3 regions of the Heliomicrobium sulfidophilum genome follow, and region 2 is predicted to be linked to each of the others. Evidence: riboswitches for the same ligand, from Rfam matches in the RefSeq annotation. Region 2 holds a riboswitch; each other region holds the start of a gene.
The links. A riboswitch is a leader RNA that binds a small molecule or an ion and turns the genes downstream of it on or off. The one in region 2 is predicted to bind S-adenosylmethionine.

Region 1 (5,800 bases), 240 kb from region 2:
CTCATAGACCACCGTGATGGGGCCGAACCGGCTGCCCGATTCCAGCACAAAGGCGTCGGACCCCTCGGCAAAGGTGAACGTTTGGGGTTGGACGATCAGATCCCAGTTTCTCATCAACCCCCGGTTGGCAACGGCCCCAGTGCTCATTCGGATCCCGCCTTCTTATGCCCGGCCTTCAGCGGCCCGCAGCGCCTGATCAAGGTCTTCTATCAGATCATCCGGATCTTCAAGGCCGATGGAGAGGCGCACCAGATCGGGGCTGACGCCGGCGGCGCGCAAAGCCTCCTCAGAGAGCTGGCTGTGGGTCGTCGACGCCGGGTGGATGACGAGAGACTTGGCGTCGCCCACATTGGCCAGATGGGAGAAAATCTGTAAGCTGTCGATAAAACGGCGGCCGGCTTCGACACCGCCTTTGATCCCGAAGGTAAAGATGGCGCCGGCGCCTTTGGGCAGGTATTTTTTCGCCAGAACGCAAGAGGCGTGGTCATCACATTCGGGGTAGGAGACCCAGCCCACCAGGGGGTGGTTGCGCAGGAAATCGACGATGCGGCGGGTGTTGCTCACATGGCGCTCCATCCGCAGCGAGAGGGTCTCCACTCCCTGGAGCAGCAGGAAGGAGTTAAAGGGGCTGATGCAGTTGCCCATGTCGCGCAGGAGCTGCACCCGAGCCTTGACGACGAAGGCCGCCGCTCCGATATCCTTGGCGTAGACGATGCCATGGTAGCTCGGGTCAGGGTGGGTAAAGCCGGGGAACTTTTCGTTCTGGGCCCAGTCAAACTTGCCTGAATCGACAATGACGCCGCCGATGGAGGTGCCATGGCCGCCGATGAACTTGGTGGCTGAGTAGACGACGATGTCGGCGCCGAAGTCGATGGGTCGGCAGAGGGCTGGTGTGCCGAAGGTGTTGTCGACGATGAGGGGGATGCCGGCTTCATGGGCGATGGCGGCGACTCCCTCGATGTCCAGCACATCGCACTTAGGGTTGCCGATAGTTTCGCCGTAAATCGCTTTTGTCTTTTCATTGATGGCGGCCCGGAAATTGTCAAGGTTCGAGGGATCGACGAAACGAACCTTGACGCCAAGCCGCGGCAGCGTGTGGGTGAAGAGATTGTATGTCCCGCCGTAGAGGCTCGTAGAAGCGACGATCTCGTCTCCGGTGGCGCATATGTTCAGGATCGACAAGGTGATGGCCGACTGGCCGGAGGAGAGGGCCAGGGCGCCGACGCCGCCGTCGAGGGCGGCGAGCCGTTTCTCCAGCACGTCCGTCGTCGGGTTGTCGATGCGGGTGTAGATGTGGCCGGGCTCTTTTAAGGCGAAGAGGTTAGCGGCATGCTCCACATCGCGAAAAGCATAGGATGTGGTCTGGTAAATCGGAACCGCCCGGGAAAGGGTGTCCTGGTCCGGCACATGGCCTTCGTGCAGGGCGATCGTGTCAAAGCGCCATTTTTTCTCTGTCATGGCTATGCTCCCTTCTTGTCTTTTCATCATGTAAAAACACCCTTCAAGCGGGAAAAGGGGCGGGATGCAAAAACCCCCTACGCAGACGCAGGGGGTATACTTCTATCCGCCTCATCTGCCAGAACGGGTCTCCGTCCTGAAGGAATTGGCACCATGTCGCATCAGTTCCCACCGCTGCGACGGGTTGCCGGGTTTCATCGGGCCCTTTCCCTCCACCTCTCTGGATGAGTGTATTCAATTACAGGCCAAGCCCCCATAGGGCAAGCGCTTGGAGATTATTGTACCTGTGACAGCCTTCGCCGTCAATTGAAAAAAAGAAAGGTAACGGAAAATTTACGCTTGGCGGCTTAGCGCCTTATCGCCCAAAAAGCTGGTGTTCTTTTACAAACGGATCCGCCCGCCGACCTCTTGCCCCTGCCCTCTCATGAAGGGAATAGCTCATCGCCGTGGAATTAGACAAAAAAACAAAAGGAGGCCTTCTGTTGCACCATCGATGGTTTAAACCGCTCTTCCTGTCACTGTTTCCGTTGCTGCTGGCCCTTATCCTTGCGCTCACAGGCTGTTCCAAATCGGCGCCCAACGCCAACGCTCCTGGTTCAGCAGGATCGCCATCCACTTCAACCGCCTCATCGCAACCGGCCGCCCAGGGCGTATTGAAAGTCCATTTCATCGATGTGGGACAGGCTGATTCCATCTTGCTCCAGTCTCCCGGCGGGCGTTTCGTCCTTGTCGACGGCGGCAATGTGGACGATGGTCGGCTGGTTCTCGAGTACCTGAAGCGTCAAGGGGTCAAGGAACTGGCCGCCGTCGTGGCGACTCACCCCCATGAGGACCATATCGGAGGACTGGACAAGGTCATCAAAAGCTTCCCTGTGGGACAGGTCTATATGCCGAAGGCCACGACGACCACAAAAACCTTTGAGTACTTCATTAACGCCGTCAAGGCAAGCGGCGCCAAACGTGTCGAGGCCAAAGGCGGCGTGAAACTCGATGCGCCTGATTTTAACGGCGCCTTCCTGGCTCCCAACGAGGCAAACTATGAGGAACTGAACGATTACAGCGCCGTCCTCAAAGTCACCTACGGCAAGGTGTCCTTCCTGCTGACGGGAGACGCCGAAGCGCAATCGGAAGGGGAAATGCTGGCGCGCGGCTATGACCTGAAAGCCGACGTGCTGAAGGTCGGCCATCATGGGAGCTCAAGTTCCACAACAACCTCCTTCTTGAAGGCTGTATCACCCAAATACGCCTTTATTCCTGTAGGCGAAGGCAACGACTACGGCCATCCCCATAAAAAAATCCTCGACAGACTGACCAAGGCCAATGTACAAGTCTTCCGGGCCGACAAACATGGCGCTGTGGTAGCGACCTGTGATGGGGAAAGGGTCACCTTTGAACCGGAAAAAAGGTAAATGAAGCAAAATACGTTGAAGGCGTATTCACGATCTGAGTCGGGAGCAACTCCCGGCTCATTTTTTGTTTTCACGATTCTAATCCCGCACCGATATGAATAAAAAAGTGTAGTAGGTTATTTTTTCCATTTTTCAATGGCATCTGGTAGGCCTATTTTTTCGGAGGTGATTTTTTGATTCAAGGTGGCTCTTTGAAAGGTCCTATTCGTTCCTGCTTGCTGGCCCTTGCCTTGGTTCAGGTCTTCGCTTGCAGTGACGCGGAAGCGGTTTCATCGCAAAAGGCATTCGCTCCGCAGCCATTTATCGCCGTCACCGCCACAGGGACAACACCCGGCAAGGCGTCCACCTCGACTGGCGCGGCAATCCCCGCCATATCGTCGCCCTTTGGTTCTACCTCACAATCGACGTCTAGCACCACGGGCACGTCGGGGACGATGGCCACCCCTGCCGGGACCTCAGCCGTGGCGACACCGACCGCGCCAGCAACACCGGTTCTGGAAAGGCCCTCTCTGTCAACGCCACCCAGCACGATGCCATCAACACTGCCACAACCGTCAACAGTGCAGACACCGCCACAACCATCAACATCGCAGTCACCGGCAACACCGCCCGATGCGTCAGTAGCGCCAGCACCTGGCACGGTTCCTGCAGTCCCGCCCGTTACCGTACCTGTTGCCCCCCTTTTGTCGGGAGGAACGATCACCCTGCATATCGGGGAAGAGACCTTTGCCTTCGTCCCCGGAAGAGAGATTGGCGGCGTAGAAGCCGGTAAATGGACCTACATACCCTCAAAGGACCCCAAAGAAGCGCGCATTGCCGCCGTTCTTTTTGCCGATTCTCTCCCGACCCATATCCGGGTTCGCGAAGGCGCTGTGGACATGATCACGGAAGCCTTGACTGCGGCGAGCGACGCCGAAATCGCCATCCCCTCCTGGCGCCTCGCCTCCGATGTGCTGCTTTCGATGGAGCACGTGAGCGTGGCCGGAGGTAAGAACGCCTCGGTAGCCCTTGACCACATCGACGGTTACGTGCTGCAGCCTCATCAGGTCTTTTCTTTTAATCAGGCTGTCGGCCCCCGTAAGGCGCAGAACGGTTTTGGTCCCGGCAAGGTCCTTATCGGCAATCAATACTACACCGACATGGGCGGCGGCGTCTGCTTCTCATCCACCATCGTCCATCAGGCTGTCGTCCATGCCGATGAACAAAGCGGCCTGAAAGTGGTCGAACGGCACCGGCACACCCGTCAACCGCCCTACGTGGAACCAGGCGGCGACGCCACCGTTTATTACGGCGTCATGGACTATAAATTCCGCAACGGCAACCATATGCTCGCCATCGAGAAAGTGAAGACTGACGATGGGATGGGCCTCCGCTTCTGGCGGGCCGTGAACTAATTGTTACTCGCTCCGATCGCGCAACAGCGTCGTCTTTCGCAAGGTGGCGCACTCGCAGCCGAGATGGGCTTCTCCTTGTTTTTCCGGCAACATTTCCAGGGCCATGAGCAACCGTCGCGCCGCCGGCTCTGATTCCTCATAGAAGATGTCCTTCAGTTCCTGATGGGACCAGTCGGTGATCACCCCTTCAGCGTAGTTGACCACCAGTTCAAGGCGGGCATAGCAGGCGCCGATCTCCCGGGCCAGATAGACCTCCGGCGCGACGCTCTGGCCGATGACATCGCCGCCGGCGATGCGGAAAAAGCGCACCTCCGCCGGGCTCTCAAAATGGCGGCCATCGGTGACGACGTAGTTGGAGCGGTCGAAGACGCGCCCTTTGCCGGGCAGCGCCTCGGAAGCTTTGATGAAGGCGCGGCGCAGGACCGGGCAGAAGGGCTGGCGCATGATGCAAAGGGTCGGTGTTCCCAGATCGACATCCTTGCGCAGGGAAAAGTCGATGTAATCGTGAGGGATGACAAGGTCGCGCGGGCGCAGCAGTTCATTGATCGCCCCGACGCCGCCCTCGGAGAGGATCTGTTTGACGCCGGCTTGCTGGAAGACCCAGAAGATCTGCCGCGAGGCGTCGGCCCGTTTCACCGCCGGACGCCAGCCGTGCATGACACAGGTCAGGGCGCGCCGTCCTTTCAATTCAAAGTAGACAAAAGCGGGGCTAGGGCCGAAGGGCGTTTCCCACCCCGGGTAGGTCTCCAACACCGTCAGGCCGGGATAGTTGAGGGCCTCGGGAAAGCGCAACGAATTGGTGCTTGAACCGCCGATGATGGCAAACTGGGCGGCTGGGATGGACGCAGGAGAATGCATCAGCGATAACCTCCATGGATCTGTTTTACCTGTTGTTTCGTCTGTGTTTCGTCTGTGTTTCGTCTGTGTTTCGTCTGTTGATTGTCTGTTGCACGTCTGCTGTTTCTCAGTTCTAAGTCGTGTCGTTTTCAAGTTTCACCGAAAAGCCGTCGAACTATTGGGCGGCAAGGCAAGAGCCGGGCATAAGCCCGGCTTGCGCTGTTTTCAAAACACCTATGTTTTACCTGGACTTAGATTGCTTTATCAAATTGCTGACTATGGACTGTCTCTGCGACTGTATTGCAGCGATGACACCCGGTTTTTTTCGGCGATATTACCGATTAATCGCCAAAAGAGATCCCGACAGCCTTCGCCGTCTGGACGAGTTGACCAGCCGGATTGACCTGCTTGGCAGTGCCGACAGCCTCTTCCAGGGGTACCGGCAGGATCTTCGGCGTTCGCAAGGCCACCATTTTGCCGAAGTCACCGCTCATGATCGCATCAACGGCGGCAGAACCATAGCGGGTGCCTAAGATGCGGTCCTCAGCCGTCGGCGAGCCGCCCCGCTGGACATGGCCGAGAACGGTGACGCGCGTCTCCATGCCCGTGCACATTTCCAGCTTCTGGGCCACCACATGGCCGATACCACCCAGGCGGACCGGGTCGTGGCTCTGGGCGACCATCTTTTGCACGACCATCTCG
Region 2 (5,800 bases):
CCTTCCCGGTGGTATTGTTTGGCGATGTCGTGGGAGCTGTGGTTCTCTAAACCGGGGTAGTTGACCCAGGTGACTTTCGGGTGGTTTTGCAGGAAACGGGCCACTTCCAGGGCGTTTTGGCTGTGCCGCTCCATGCGGATCGGCAGCGTCTCGGCGCCCTGCAAGATCTGGAAGGCATTGAAGGGGCTCAAGGAAGCGCCAAGATCCCGCAGGAGTTGGACGCGGACTTTGATGATATAAGCGATGGGGCCGAAGGTCTCGGCGTATTTCAGCCCATGGTAGCTAGGATCGGGCTCGGTAAATTCGGGGAAGTTGCCGTTGGCCCAGTTGAAGCGGCCCGAATCGACGATGACGCCGCCGATGGAGGTCCCGTGACCACCGATGAACTTGGTCAGGGAGTGAACGACGATGTCGGCGCCGTGTTTGATGGGCTGCACCAAATAGGGCGACGGCAGGGTGTTGTCGACGACGAGCGGCAGGCCCGCTTCATGAGCGATGTCGGCAACCTTTTGGAAGTCGAGGGTGTCCAGCTTGGGGTTGCCCACCGATTCGGCGTAAATCGCTTTGGTCTTCGGCGTGATCGCCTTCCGGAAGTTCTCGGGATCCTTCGGGTCGACGAAGCGGACCGTGACGCCCAGTTTGGGGAATGTGTAGGCAAAGAGGCTGTATGTTCCGCCGTAGAGGCTGTTGGCCGCCACAATCTCGTCGCCGGCGTGGGCGATGTTCAACAGGGCCAACGAGATGGCGGCCTGCCCCGACGAGACGGCGAGGGCGGCCACACCGCCTTCCAGGGCGGCGATGCGCTGTTCTAGCACGTCGGTGGTGGGGTTCATGATACGCGTATAGATGTTGCCGAACTCTTTCAGACCGAAGAGATTGGCGGCGTGATCGGTGTCCTTGAACACGTAGGACGTGGTCTGGTAGATGGGAACGGCCCGGGATCCAGTGGTAGGATCGACGGCCTGACCGGCGTGAAGGGCTTTCGTGAAAAATCCTTTTTCAGCAGCGCTCATCAGAGTAAAACCTCCTGTATATTATTTTAGATTCCATCGCCGTACAGCCCTTCAAGCAGCGGGAAGCGGCGTTTCTCGGTCCGTTCGATCTGAACGATGCGGCCCTTTTGAATGACGATGACCACCTCACCGTAGCGGAGTCCCACCACGGCTTCGATGATCCGCCGGCGCAGACTTGATGGTCCCTGTCCCTGCGACGGCACATCAACCGTTTCCGGGGCTGCCGCTTTGGCGCTCTTTATCCCCTCGTCAGAGTCGAAGCGTATCTTCTCCAGCTTGTTCATCTGGATGATGTGGGCGTCTTGCAGCACCAGCGTCACCGTGCCGAAGATCATAGCGCGAATCTCCTTCTCGATCCGGGCCAACACCTCTTGGGGGATTGACGGAGGTTCCTGGGCGCTCCTGAGTTCGCTTCGTTTTACCACACCTATCCCCCCACCCCAATCTTCACTAATCCGACTTGATTACTTTAATTTAAGGTGAGTATAGGACGTGCAGGAATCAAATGTCAATAGTGTCTTTCCCGCTGTTGATTACATCTCTTGGAAGAGGGGGGTGCTCAGATAACGTTCCCCCGTGTCGGGCAGGACAACGACGATGAGTTTACCAGCGTTTTCCCGCCGCTTGGCAATCTGCAAGGCGGCGTAGGCTGCCGCGCCGGAGGAGATCCCTACGAGAATGCCTTCCTCCCGGGCGATCCGCCGGCTCGTTTCAAAAGCCTCTTCATTGCGAACCTTGTAGATCTCGTCAGCCACCTCCAGGTTCAGCACAGGGGGAACGAAGCCAGGTCCGATGCCTTGAATCTTGTGGGGCCCCGGTTGGCCGCCCGAGAGCACCGGCGAGTCGAAGGGTTCGACGGCGATCACCTGGAGACCGGGCTTGCGCGCCTTCAGCGCTTCTCCCACACCGGTGATGGTGCCGCCGGTGCCGACGCCGCCGACGAGGATATCGATCTTTCCATCCGTGTCGGCCCAGATCTCTTCAGCCGTCGTGGCGCGGTGAATTTTCGGGTTGGCGGGGTTGTTAAACTGCTGGGGAATGAAGGCATTGGGGATCTGGGCGGCCAGTGCCTCGGCCCGGCGCACGGCGCCTTTCATGCCTTCCGTTCCTGGGGTGAGCACCAGTTCGGCACCATAGGCTTTCAGCAGGTTCCGGCGCTCGATGCTGAAGGTCTCCGGCATGGTCAGGATGACTCGGTAGCCGAGGGCAGCCGCCACAAAGGAGAGAGCGATGCCGGTGTTGCCGCTGGTCGGCTCGATGATCACCGAGTCTTTATGGAGCAGCCCTTTTTCCTCGGCGTCTTTGATCATGGCGTAGCCGATGCGGTCTTTGACACTGCCGCCGGGATTGAAGTACTCCAGCTTGGCGACTACATCCGCTTCCACACCTTTGGCGACGCGATTCAACCGCACCAGGGGGGTCTTGCCGATCAGGTCAGTGATATTGTTGGCGATTTTAGCCATGGAAAACATCCTCCTTATCAATTCGTATCAATTTGCGTTACCTTCGTTCACATGGCTGGCGGCGTGTCCGGCAGGAGCCTCAGGCCGCTTAACAAAAACACCCATGAAAGAAACACCTATATATCCAAAGGTTTTTGAAATCCCGTTCATCCTTTACCTCGGCCGGCGTGAACTGCCTCGTAGCCAACAGACCGGGAAATCGAATACCGTCCATACCACTCCCCCTTACCAAGACAAAAAGAGGCCAAGGGCTTCGATTCCATGTTTGGATCGAAGCGCCTCGGCCTCCGGTCTATCCGGTCAGCGTCGGTTAATCCCGAGTTATTTGATTTATATTTATAATATTAAAGACTGGCAGGTTATCTGTCAATGATCATTTTTGTAGGCAGGCAAGTTTTTTTCTGAGAGGACGCTCGCTCCTCTCAGGCCAAGGCCTGGGACAGGTCATAAATCAGATCGTCGACGTTTTCAATCCCGACGGACAATCGCAGTAGACAGTCGGTGACGCCACAGCGTCGGCGGATGTCTTCAGGGATATCGCCGTGGGTCTGGCGGGCTGGAAAGGTGAGCAGCGATTCGACGCCGCCCAGGCTTTCAGCAAAAGCGATCAATCGGATCCGTGACAACACCTCCGGGATTTTTGCGGCATCATGGAGGGTAAAGGAGATCATCGCCCCAGGACCGGAGGCTTGTTGAAAATGAACCTCCCTGCCCGGGTGGTTGTCGAGGCCGAGATAGTAAACCTGATCGACGGCAGGGTGCGCTGCCAGCCAGCGGGCGATGGCGGTCGCATTTTCCTGCGCCCGGTCGAGGCGCAATCCCAAGGTCTTCATGCCGCGCACAAGCAGCCAGGAATCAAAGGGACCGAGGACGGCGCCAGAGGCGTTTTGATAGAAGGCCAATTTTTCGCCGAGGTCCTCTCGGGCCGCTACGGCGAGCCCGGCCACGACATCGTTATGGCCGCCCAGGAACTTGGTGCCGCTGTGGATGACGATGTGAGCGCCCCATTCGATGGGCCGCTGCAGGTAGGGACTCATGAAGGTGTTGTCAACGATCAGCAGGAGGCCCTGTTCGTCGCAAATCCGCCGAATCTCTCGCAGGTCCGTGATCTTCATCGTCGGGTTGGTGGGCGTCTCGATCAAGATGGCCTTTGTGCGCGACGTGACGGCGGTTCTCACCTGTTCAGGGTCGCTCGTATCTACATAATCGGCCGTGAGACCCCAGGGACGATAGACCTGCTCCAGCAGCCGGTAGGTCCCGCCATACAAGTCTTCACAAAGGATCAAGTGGTCGCCAGAGCCGAAAAGGGAGAGGACAGCGGTGATCGCCGCCAAACCAGAAGCGAAAGCCAGACCGCGCCGGCCACCTTCGAGGCGGGCGATCAGTTCTTCCAGGACCTGCCGCGTCGGATTGCCAGAGCGGCTGTAGTCAAAGCCGGTGCTTTCCCCTAAAGCCGGGTGTCGGAAGGTCGCGCTCTGGTAGATGGGAAAACTGACAGCGCCAGTGCCGGCATCTTTACCGTTGCCTCCTTGGGCTAACAGTGAATCGATATGCATGTCAGAACCTCTCCTTAATAACCTGATTAATGATTCATTTTCAATCTCATTTCGAGCTTTTCGCCCATTTTTTCTTGGGGCTTGTTCCGATAGCCACGCAAAAACGGCCTCCTCTGAAAGAGAAGACCGTCATCAGCCGCACGGCATGTCTTATCTTTCAGGGTTTCCCCTGCAGGAATTGGCACCATGCAGGCATGCCTGCTGGTTGCCGGGCTTCATCGGGCCAGTCCCTCCACCAACTCTTGATAAGAGCATCATATTCGATTTTTCCAGTGTGAACCGGATTGACTATACATTAACAGGAAGAATAGCCAGGCGTCAAGGGTTTTTTCGCCAGTTGAACAAATACTTTTCTTTGCGAAAAACCTCCCTTTCCTTGACAGGATTCCCCACCGCTTCTATCATGGAGTCTAGTAAATATAAGATATTCCGACTTAGATAGTTGGTTTTGCAGCAAGGAGTGTGGTATCGATGGAACGGATCGCCCAGGATGTGACCGCGTTGATCGGAAATACGCCGATGGTCCGACTGCGCCGGATTCTCAGCGCCGCCAATGACGGTGATGCTGCGGCAGAGATCATCGCCAAGCTGGAGTACTTCAACCCCGGCGGCAGCGTCAAGGACCGCATCGGCCTGAACATGATCATGGATGCTGAAGAACGGGGCCTGTTGAAACCGGGCGCCGTCATCGTCGAACCGACGAGCGGCAACACAGGCGTCGCCTTGGCCATGGTGGCTGCTGTTCGCGGCTACCGGCTCATCCTGACCATGCCGGAGACGATGAGCGTCGAGCGACGCAACCTTCTCAAGGCCTTTGGCGCCGAACTGGTCCTCACCCCAGGCGCCGAGGGGATGCGCGGCGCCGTCCAACGGGCGGAGCAGATCGTCCAGGAGACTCCCGGCGCAATCATGCCCCAACAGTTCGCCAACCCGGCCAATCCGGCCATTCACGAGGTGACCACCGGCGAGGAGATCTGGCGGGACACCGATGGCCGGGTCGACATCTTCATTGCCGGCGTCGGCACCGGCGGCACGATCACGGGAACGGCCAAAACGCTGAAACAGAGAAACCCTAACCTCCAGGTCATCGCTGTCGAGCCGGCCGGATCGCCCGTCTTGTCGGGCGGCAAGCCGGGACCCCACGGGATTCAGGGCATTGGCGCCGGCTTCATTCCTGATGTTTATGAGAAGGGGTTGATCGACGAAGTCCTGCAGGTCGTCGATGGGGACGCCCTCGCCACCAGCCGCCGCTTGGCCCGGGAGGAAGGTCTGCTCGTAGGCATCTCGGCTGGCGCCGCCGCCTTCGCCGCCATCGAAGCGGCGAAACGACCGGAGAACGCTGGAAAACGCATCGTTGTACTCCTTCCCGATACAGGAGAGCGCTATCTGAGCACCAGCCTGTTTTATGAAGGGTAAAATCGCCTTTTTCCGTTGACTTTAGGGCCAGGCTCCCCTTATTGTAGGAGAGGAATCTGATTGGTTGGGGGCAATGCCATGGAAAACTTGTATCTCATCGCCGTCATTCTCGGCATCGTGGAAGGTCTTACCGAATTCATCCCCGTGTCGTCGACAGGGCACATGATCCTCGTCGGCAGCCTCCTTGGCTTTGAAGGAGATAAGGCGGCCACTTTCGAGGTCTTTATCCAGTTAGGCGCCATCCTGGCGGTGCTCGTCCTCTACCGGGACCGCTTCTTGAACCTGATCCTGAACCTCTTCGCCGACGGCATCCGATTTGATGACCGTGGTTTCAACGTCTGGCATGTGGCTA
Region 3 (5,800 bases), 1.2 Mb from region 2:
GCGGTTTTCTTCGGAGAAGAAGATCCGTTCGACAGGCACATCCTCAATACGACCGTTCCACTCCGTCTCCAGGCGCATGCGACAATGCGGGCAGAGGCTGCCTTCGATGTAGACATTGTACTCTCGTTGAAAATCCTCCCGTAGTTCTTTCGGGATCAGGTGGAGAGGCTCTTCATGCATGGGGCACCCCTTGATGGCGTAGAGGGCGCCCAGTTCGGTGCGGCTGAACCGCTCCAGGCCCCGCTTGAGCATCATGACAATGGTCGATTTGCCGCCTGAGACGGGACCCATGAGCAGGAGGATTCGCTTGCGGACCTCGGTGCGGCGGGCGGAGGAATGAAAGTACTCTTCAACGAGCGTCTCCAGCGTTTTGTCCAATCCAAACATCTCGTGGGAGAAAAACTTGTAGCGCTTGACGCCGTTGATCTCCTCCACTCCCTCCGAGACGATCATGTTGTAGATTCGGGAGTGGGCCAGTTGGGTGATGAAGGGCCGCTCCTTCACCAAATGGAGATAATCCCGGAAAGTACCTTCCCAGGCTAACTCTCTCTCCCGCTGCCGGTAGTTTTCCAATTTATTGAGAAACTCCAAATCGCTCCCCCCTGTTCTTATCCGAAGGCATGGCCAATTTCTTCCTGTATGCCGCGCCATTTGCCCCTTCACCGTTTCGGTAGCGTAGTTGGCTGGATGGTTACTTCTACCTTATGCGGGGTAGGGTGGATCAAACACAGGGGTTGTCTGAAAATACGAACGGTTCAGCCGGTAGGACGGAGCATTTAAAGGGTGTTATTCGAAAAATTTATTGGCTGTTACATCGCGCAACTTGCCACGGCGGTGATGTTTTCCGGGTCCTGGGCGGCGACGTGGCGTAACCGTCTGGGTCAAATCGAGGACAGATTTTTAAAAGGCGGGGACGACGGCCCCTTTGTACTTCTCATCGATGAACTTCTTCACTTCCGGGCTGGTGAGCGCCTTGACCAGCTTCTGGATCGCTTCGTTGTTCTCGTTGCCCTTTTTGACGACGACGATGTTCACATAGGGGGAATCCTTGCCTTCCATCGTGAGAGCGTCTTTGAGGGGGTTGAGACCGGCGCCGAGGGCGAAGTTGGTGTTGATGACGGCAATGTCGGCGTCATCGAGCACTTTGGGCAGCATGGCCGCTTCCAGTTCGGTAATGGTCAGATCCTTCGAGTTTTCTTTGATGTCTTTTGTCGTCGCCTTCACGCCGGCGTTGGGGTCCAGTTTGATGAGGCCGGCCGATTGGAGAAGCAGCAGAGCGCGTCCGCCATTGGTCGGATCGTTCGGGATGGCGACTTTGGCCTTTTCCTTCAGGTCGGCGAGGTTCTTCACTTGCTTAGAGTAAATGCCCATGGGCTCCACGTGAACGCCGGCGGCTGTCTTCAGGTCCAGCTTATGTTCGGCGGCGAAGGTGTCCAGGTAGGGCTTGTGCTGAAAGAAGTTGGCTTCCAGTTCGCCGTCAGCGAGGGCGAGGTTGGGCTGCACATAGTCGTTGAACTCGACGATCTTCAGTTCGATGCCCTCTTTGGCCAGGAGGTCTTGGGCGAGCTTGGCGATCTCAGCATGGGGCACGGGGGAGACGCCGAAGCGGATCGTTTTCGAGGCTGCCGGCTGTCCGCCAGTGCTTCCGGAACTGTTCGCCCCGGATGTGGCGCCGCAACCGGCTGCGCCGAGGGCGGCGACGGAGAGCACCAGGAGGCCGCCGATGAGGCGGGTGATTTTTTTCTGCAGCAGTTGGTTGAACATATTGTCACGACTCCTTATTTGTTTATTGCTGTGATATTGGTTGCGTTTCTCGTCTTTTTTGTCAGCGTTTATACCAGCCCGCGGCGCTTGCGGATCCGCCCGGTGAGCCAGTCGCCGAGGCTCTGAAAGATTTGCACCATGGCCACCAGTACTACGACCGTCACCCAGGTCACATCGCCGTTGTTGCGCATATAGCCTTCTCGGATCGCCAAATCGCCCAAACCACCTCCTCCCACCGCGCCGGCCATGGCCGAATAGCCGATCAAGGTGACAAAGGTGATGATGATCCCCAGCAGCAGGCCGGGGAGCGCTTCCGGCAGGAGCACCTTGCCGATAATTTGTCCCGGTGTCGCCCCCATGGCGCGGGCCGCTTCGATGATGCCCTTGTCGACCTCTTTGAGGGAGGCTTCGATGATGCGGGCTACAAAGGGGATGGCGGCGACGGTGAGGGGGACGATGGCAGCCTGGGTGCCGATGCGGCTGCCCACGAGCAACTTGGTCAGGGGCAGGATGGCCACCAGCAGGATGATGAAGGGGATGGAACGGAAAATGTTGACGGCGATAGCGAGGAAGCCGTTGACGAGCCGGTTGGGCAGAACGCCGCCCTTTTCCGTGACGACCAGGAGGATGCCCAAGGGAATGCCGAGGAGCGTCGAAAGACCTGTCGCCGCGATGACCATGTAGAAGGTCTCCCAGGTCGCCAGTAGGTATGCCTCATTCACGGTCGATCACCTCCACCTTTACATCGCGGGAGCGAATATAAGCAAGCGCCTCGTCGACCTTGACCGCTTCGCCGGTCAGTTCCAGCAGCAGCGTGCCGCAGGGTGTCTCGCGGACGGTGTCGATGTTCCCGAAGAGGATGTTGGCGTCGTCTCCCCCTTCCCGGGCGCCCCGGACGAATTCCTTGACGACAGGAGAACGGGGGTTGGTGAAGACCTCGCGCACCGGGCCGGCCTCGATGATCCTGCCGCCTTCGATGAAGGCCACCTCGTCGCAGATCTCCTGGATGACCTGCATCTCATGGGTGATCAGGACGACGGTCAGGTGGAAGCGCCGGTTGATGTCGGCGATCAGGCGCAGGATAGACTTAGTCGTCTGGGGATCGAGGGCCGAAGTGGCCTCGTCGCAGAGCAGGATCTTCGGGTGGTTGGCCAGCGCCCTGGCGATACCGACGCGTTGCTTCTGCCCGCCGCTCAGATGGGCCACATAGGTGTCTTCCTTGTCTTCCAGCCCGACGAGGGGCAGCAACTCCTTCACCCGCGCCCGGATCTGCCCTTTGTCCATGCCGGCGATCTCCAGCGGGAAGGCGATGTTCTCGCCGACGGTGCGGGAGGTGAGCAAGTTGAAGTGCTGAAAGATCATGCCGATCTGCTGGCGGAGCGCGCGCAGGCGGCCATCGTCAAAGCGGGTGATGTCCTCGCCGGCGATGATGACGCTGCCCTCGCTGGGCCGCTCCAGCATGTTGATCGTGCGAATGAGGGTGCTCTTGCCGGCGCCGCTCGGCCCGATGATGCCGTAGATCTTCCCCTTAGGGATGGTGAGGTTGATCCCGTCGATGGCTGTGAAGGGGCCCCCGGCGGTGGGAAAGACTTTTTTCAGGTTGCGGATTTCGATCATGGGTTTCTCCTCGTTTCAGTGATGTGAAAAAACTTCGGTAACATGAAAAACCTCGGTGACACGAGAAAAATGATAGAACAAAACAAAAAACCTCTTCGACAAGAAGAGGTTTTGCGCACGCTTATTCCCCTCCTTATCTCCCAGGATGCGTCGCATCCCGCAGGAATTGGCACCGTGTTATTCATAACCGGTTGCCGGGCGTCATCGGGCCAGTCCCTCAGCCATCTCTTGATAAGAAGTCCCTATTTGGTTGTCACGCGCTTGAGTATAACAAGCACAAACTTTGCTTGTCAATCTGTTTTTTCTCCTCCTCGCCTGTCCCAGGGGGAGTCGGTCTCGTCACGCCGGTGCGCCGCGCCACCTCATCGACAGCCCGGGTGATTACCGATGTCACCTCTGCCGACAACTCCGCCTCGGGTACGAGGCTTGCCAGGGAGACGATGTCCGTCCCGTGCCGGTCGTGAAAGACAGGGATGTCAAGGATTTCAGACAGCCGCTGCTCGATCTCGAAGCACTTCGGCGCAGAAATGGAGGCCTTGTCTAGCCTGACAAGGGCGCTCTAGGGGTCAAGGCGAAATTGTTTGGCTTTTTCTTGGAGCGATTGCGAGGACTGGCTGAGCTGGCTGCTGCGTTCGGCCATTTCCTCAGCCACAGCCGCCTGCTCCTGCGTAGAGGCAGCCAGTTGTTGCGAAAGGGCCGAAAACTCGCCGGCCACCCCTTCAATCACCCCGGCCGACGCATTCATCGCTTTCACGGAGGCAGAGATCAAACTGACGGCTTCCTGCATCTGACGAACGCTGCCCTCTGTGCGCATGGCCGAACCGATGACCTGCTCCAACGCTGCGGCCCCTTGCCGGATCAGGCCCACCTGCTCGCCGATCGAAGTCACGTTGGCGTTCATCAAATCGACCGTGCCCGAGGTCTCCTGCTGCATGTTGCTGACAAGGCTCGTGATTTGAGCCGCTGCTCGGGCCGATTCCTCGGCCAGCTTGCGCACTTCATCGGCGACGATGTGGAAACCGCGCCCATGCTCGCCGGCTCTCGCCGCTTCAATGGCAGCGTTCAAGGCGAGCAGATTCGTCTGCTCGGCAATGTCGGTGATGGAGGTGGTGATCACCCCAATTTCCTCGGATAGCCCGTTGAGCCGGCGAATCGCCGCCGTGCTGGCGTCGACGGACTGACTGACGCCTTGGAGGTGCTGGGACGCTTTTTCGATGGTGTCGTGGCACTGGGCTGCTGCCGCCGTCGATTGGCGGGCATCCTGCGCCAAGGTCTGTGAGGCCGCTTCCCCCTCATGGACATGCAATTCGCTGGCTCGCACATGGTCGCGAAAACGGGCGACCTCCGCCACCTGTTTGCCGGCGCCTTCCGCCAACCCTCCGACAGCTTCGGCGAGTTGTGTCGCCGCCTCACCCACCTGGTTGGCCGATTCGGTCAGGTGACAGGACGATTCGTCCAGTTGTTTTGACTCTGCCATCACCTGGCTGACGATGCCGCGCAGGTTGACAGTCATTGTGGCGAAAGACTGGGCCAACTGGCCAAACTCGTCTTGAGAAACAACTTCGTTTTTCGCCACCGACAAATCGCCCTGGGCAACGCGTTCTGCCTGTTCTTTCAGGTGTCGCAGCGGACGGGCCACACGTCGCTCGATCAGCAGATACATCAGTAGGGCAAAGAGGGCTACGGCCAGCAGGAAAATGGAGAGGTTCGTCCAGAGCAACCGTTTCGCCGGCGCATTGACTTCCGCTTCCGGAATGGCGGACACAAGCTTCATCCCTGTGTTGCCGATCGGCACAAAAACGGCATGCTGGGCCACCCCGTTTATCGTCAGGTAAGCCAACCCGACTTCTTTGGCTTCCACAACCTGTTTTCCAAACTGCTGCAACCGGGGATCCTGCTCATCGAGGATTTTATCTTTTAGGTTCTTACTCTCATCGGAGTGGGCTAGGTAAAAGCCCTGCTGGGTTATTATAAATGCGCGGCCTTCCTGGCCGACGCGAATCTGCCGCACCGCTTCAGTCAGTTCCTTCAAGCCAATATCGACAGTAGTCACCCCGATCCTCTTCCCTGCCAAACGGATAGGATGACTGGCGGTAATCATGGGAACACCTGTCACCGTGTCCACATAGGGCTCGCTCCAGACGGCTCCGCCGGGGCTGTTCATGCCGTCTTTATACCAGTCGTATTGATGATAATCAAACTCAGCGTTGCTATAGTCCCAAGTCAGTTTAATCTCATTGCCCTCTTTATAGAGGTAGGGGCCGAAGTACGTGCCTTTCTCCGGATAGGCGCCTGGTTCTAGCCAAAATCCTGCGCCGACACTCATGGGCAGGCTCCTCAGGTGTTCCCGAGCCATGTTCAACAAGCTCTCACTATGTTGGGGACCTAAAGCGCCCACATCGTTGGCGATGGTTTGGCT

Region 1: another riboswitch for S-adenosylmethionine. It lies ahead of AC0CW1_RS16235 (homocysteine synthase); the one in region 2 lies ahead of AC0CW1_RS14975 (trans-sulfuration enzyme family protein).
Region 3: another riboswitch for S-adenosylmethionine. It lies ahead of AC0CW1_RS09275 (methionine ABC transporter ATP-binding protein); the one in region 2 lies ahead of AC0CW1_RS14975 (trans-sulfuration enzyme family protein).

What each region holds. Positions count from the first base shown of each region.
Region 1 is NZ_JBVTZZ010000005.1:2,219,560-2,225,359, reverse strand. Features, by position in the region: gene metX (homoserine O-acetyltransferase MetX) at 1-147, opposite strand, end outside; gene AC0CW1_RS16235 (homocysteine synthase) at 163-1,458, opposite strand; SAM riboswitch class I at 1,567-1,689, opposite strand; gene AC0CW1_RS16230 (ComEC/Rec2 family competence protein) at 1,941-2,867, shown strand; gene AC0CW1_RS16225 (hypothetical protein) at 3,103-3,507, opposite strand; gene AC0CW1_RS16220 (VanW family protein) at 3,551-4,261, shown strand; gene AC0CW1_RS16215 (MTAP family purine nucleoside phosphorylase) at 4,265-5,119, opposite strand; gene AC0CW1_RS16210 (6-phosphofructokinase) at 5,440-5,800, opposite strand, start outside.
Region 2 is NZ_JBVTZZ010000005.1:1,976,392-1,982,191, reverse strand. Features, by position in the region: gene AC0CW1_RS14990 (homocysteine synthase) at 1-1,013, opposite strand, end outside; gene AC0CW1_RS14985 (DUF2292 domain-containing protein) at 1,040-1,438, opposite strand; gene cysK (cysteine synthase A) at 1,547-2,476, opposite strand; gene AC0CW1_RS14975 (trans-sulfuration enzyme family protein) at 2,899-4,032, opposite strand; SAM riboswitch class I at 4,180-4,284, opposite strand; gene cysK (cysteine synthase A) at 4,504-5,448, shown strand; gene AC0CW1_RS14965 (undecaprenyl-diphosphate phosphatase) at 5,527-5,800, shown strand, end outside.
Region 3 is NZ_JBVTZZ010000005.1:750,308-756,107, forward strand. Features, by position in the region: gene AC0CW1_RS09260 (PrkA family serine protein kinase) at 1-591, opposite strand, end outside; gene AC0CW1_RS09265 (MetQ/NlpA family ABC transporter substrate-binding protein) at 901-1,764, opposite strand; gene AC0CW1_RS09270 (methionine ABC transporter permease) at 1,833-2,486, opposite strand; gene AC0CW1_RS09275 (methionine ABC transporter ATP-binding protein) at 2,479-3,381, opposite strand; SAM riboswitch class I at 3,512-3,619, opposite strand; gene AC0CW1_RS09280 (methyl-accepting chemotaxis protein) at 3,941-5,800, opposite strand, start outside.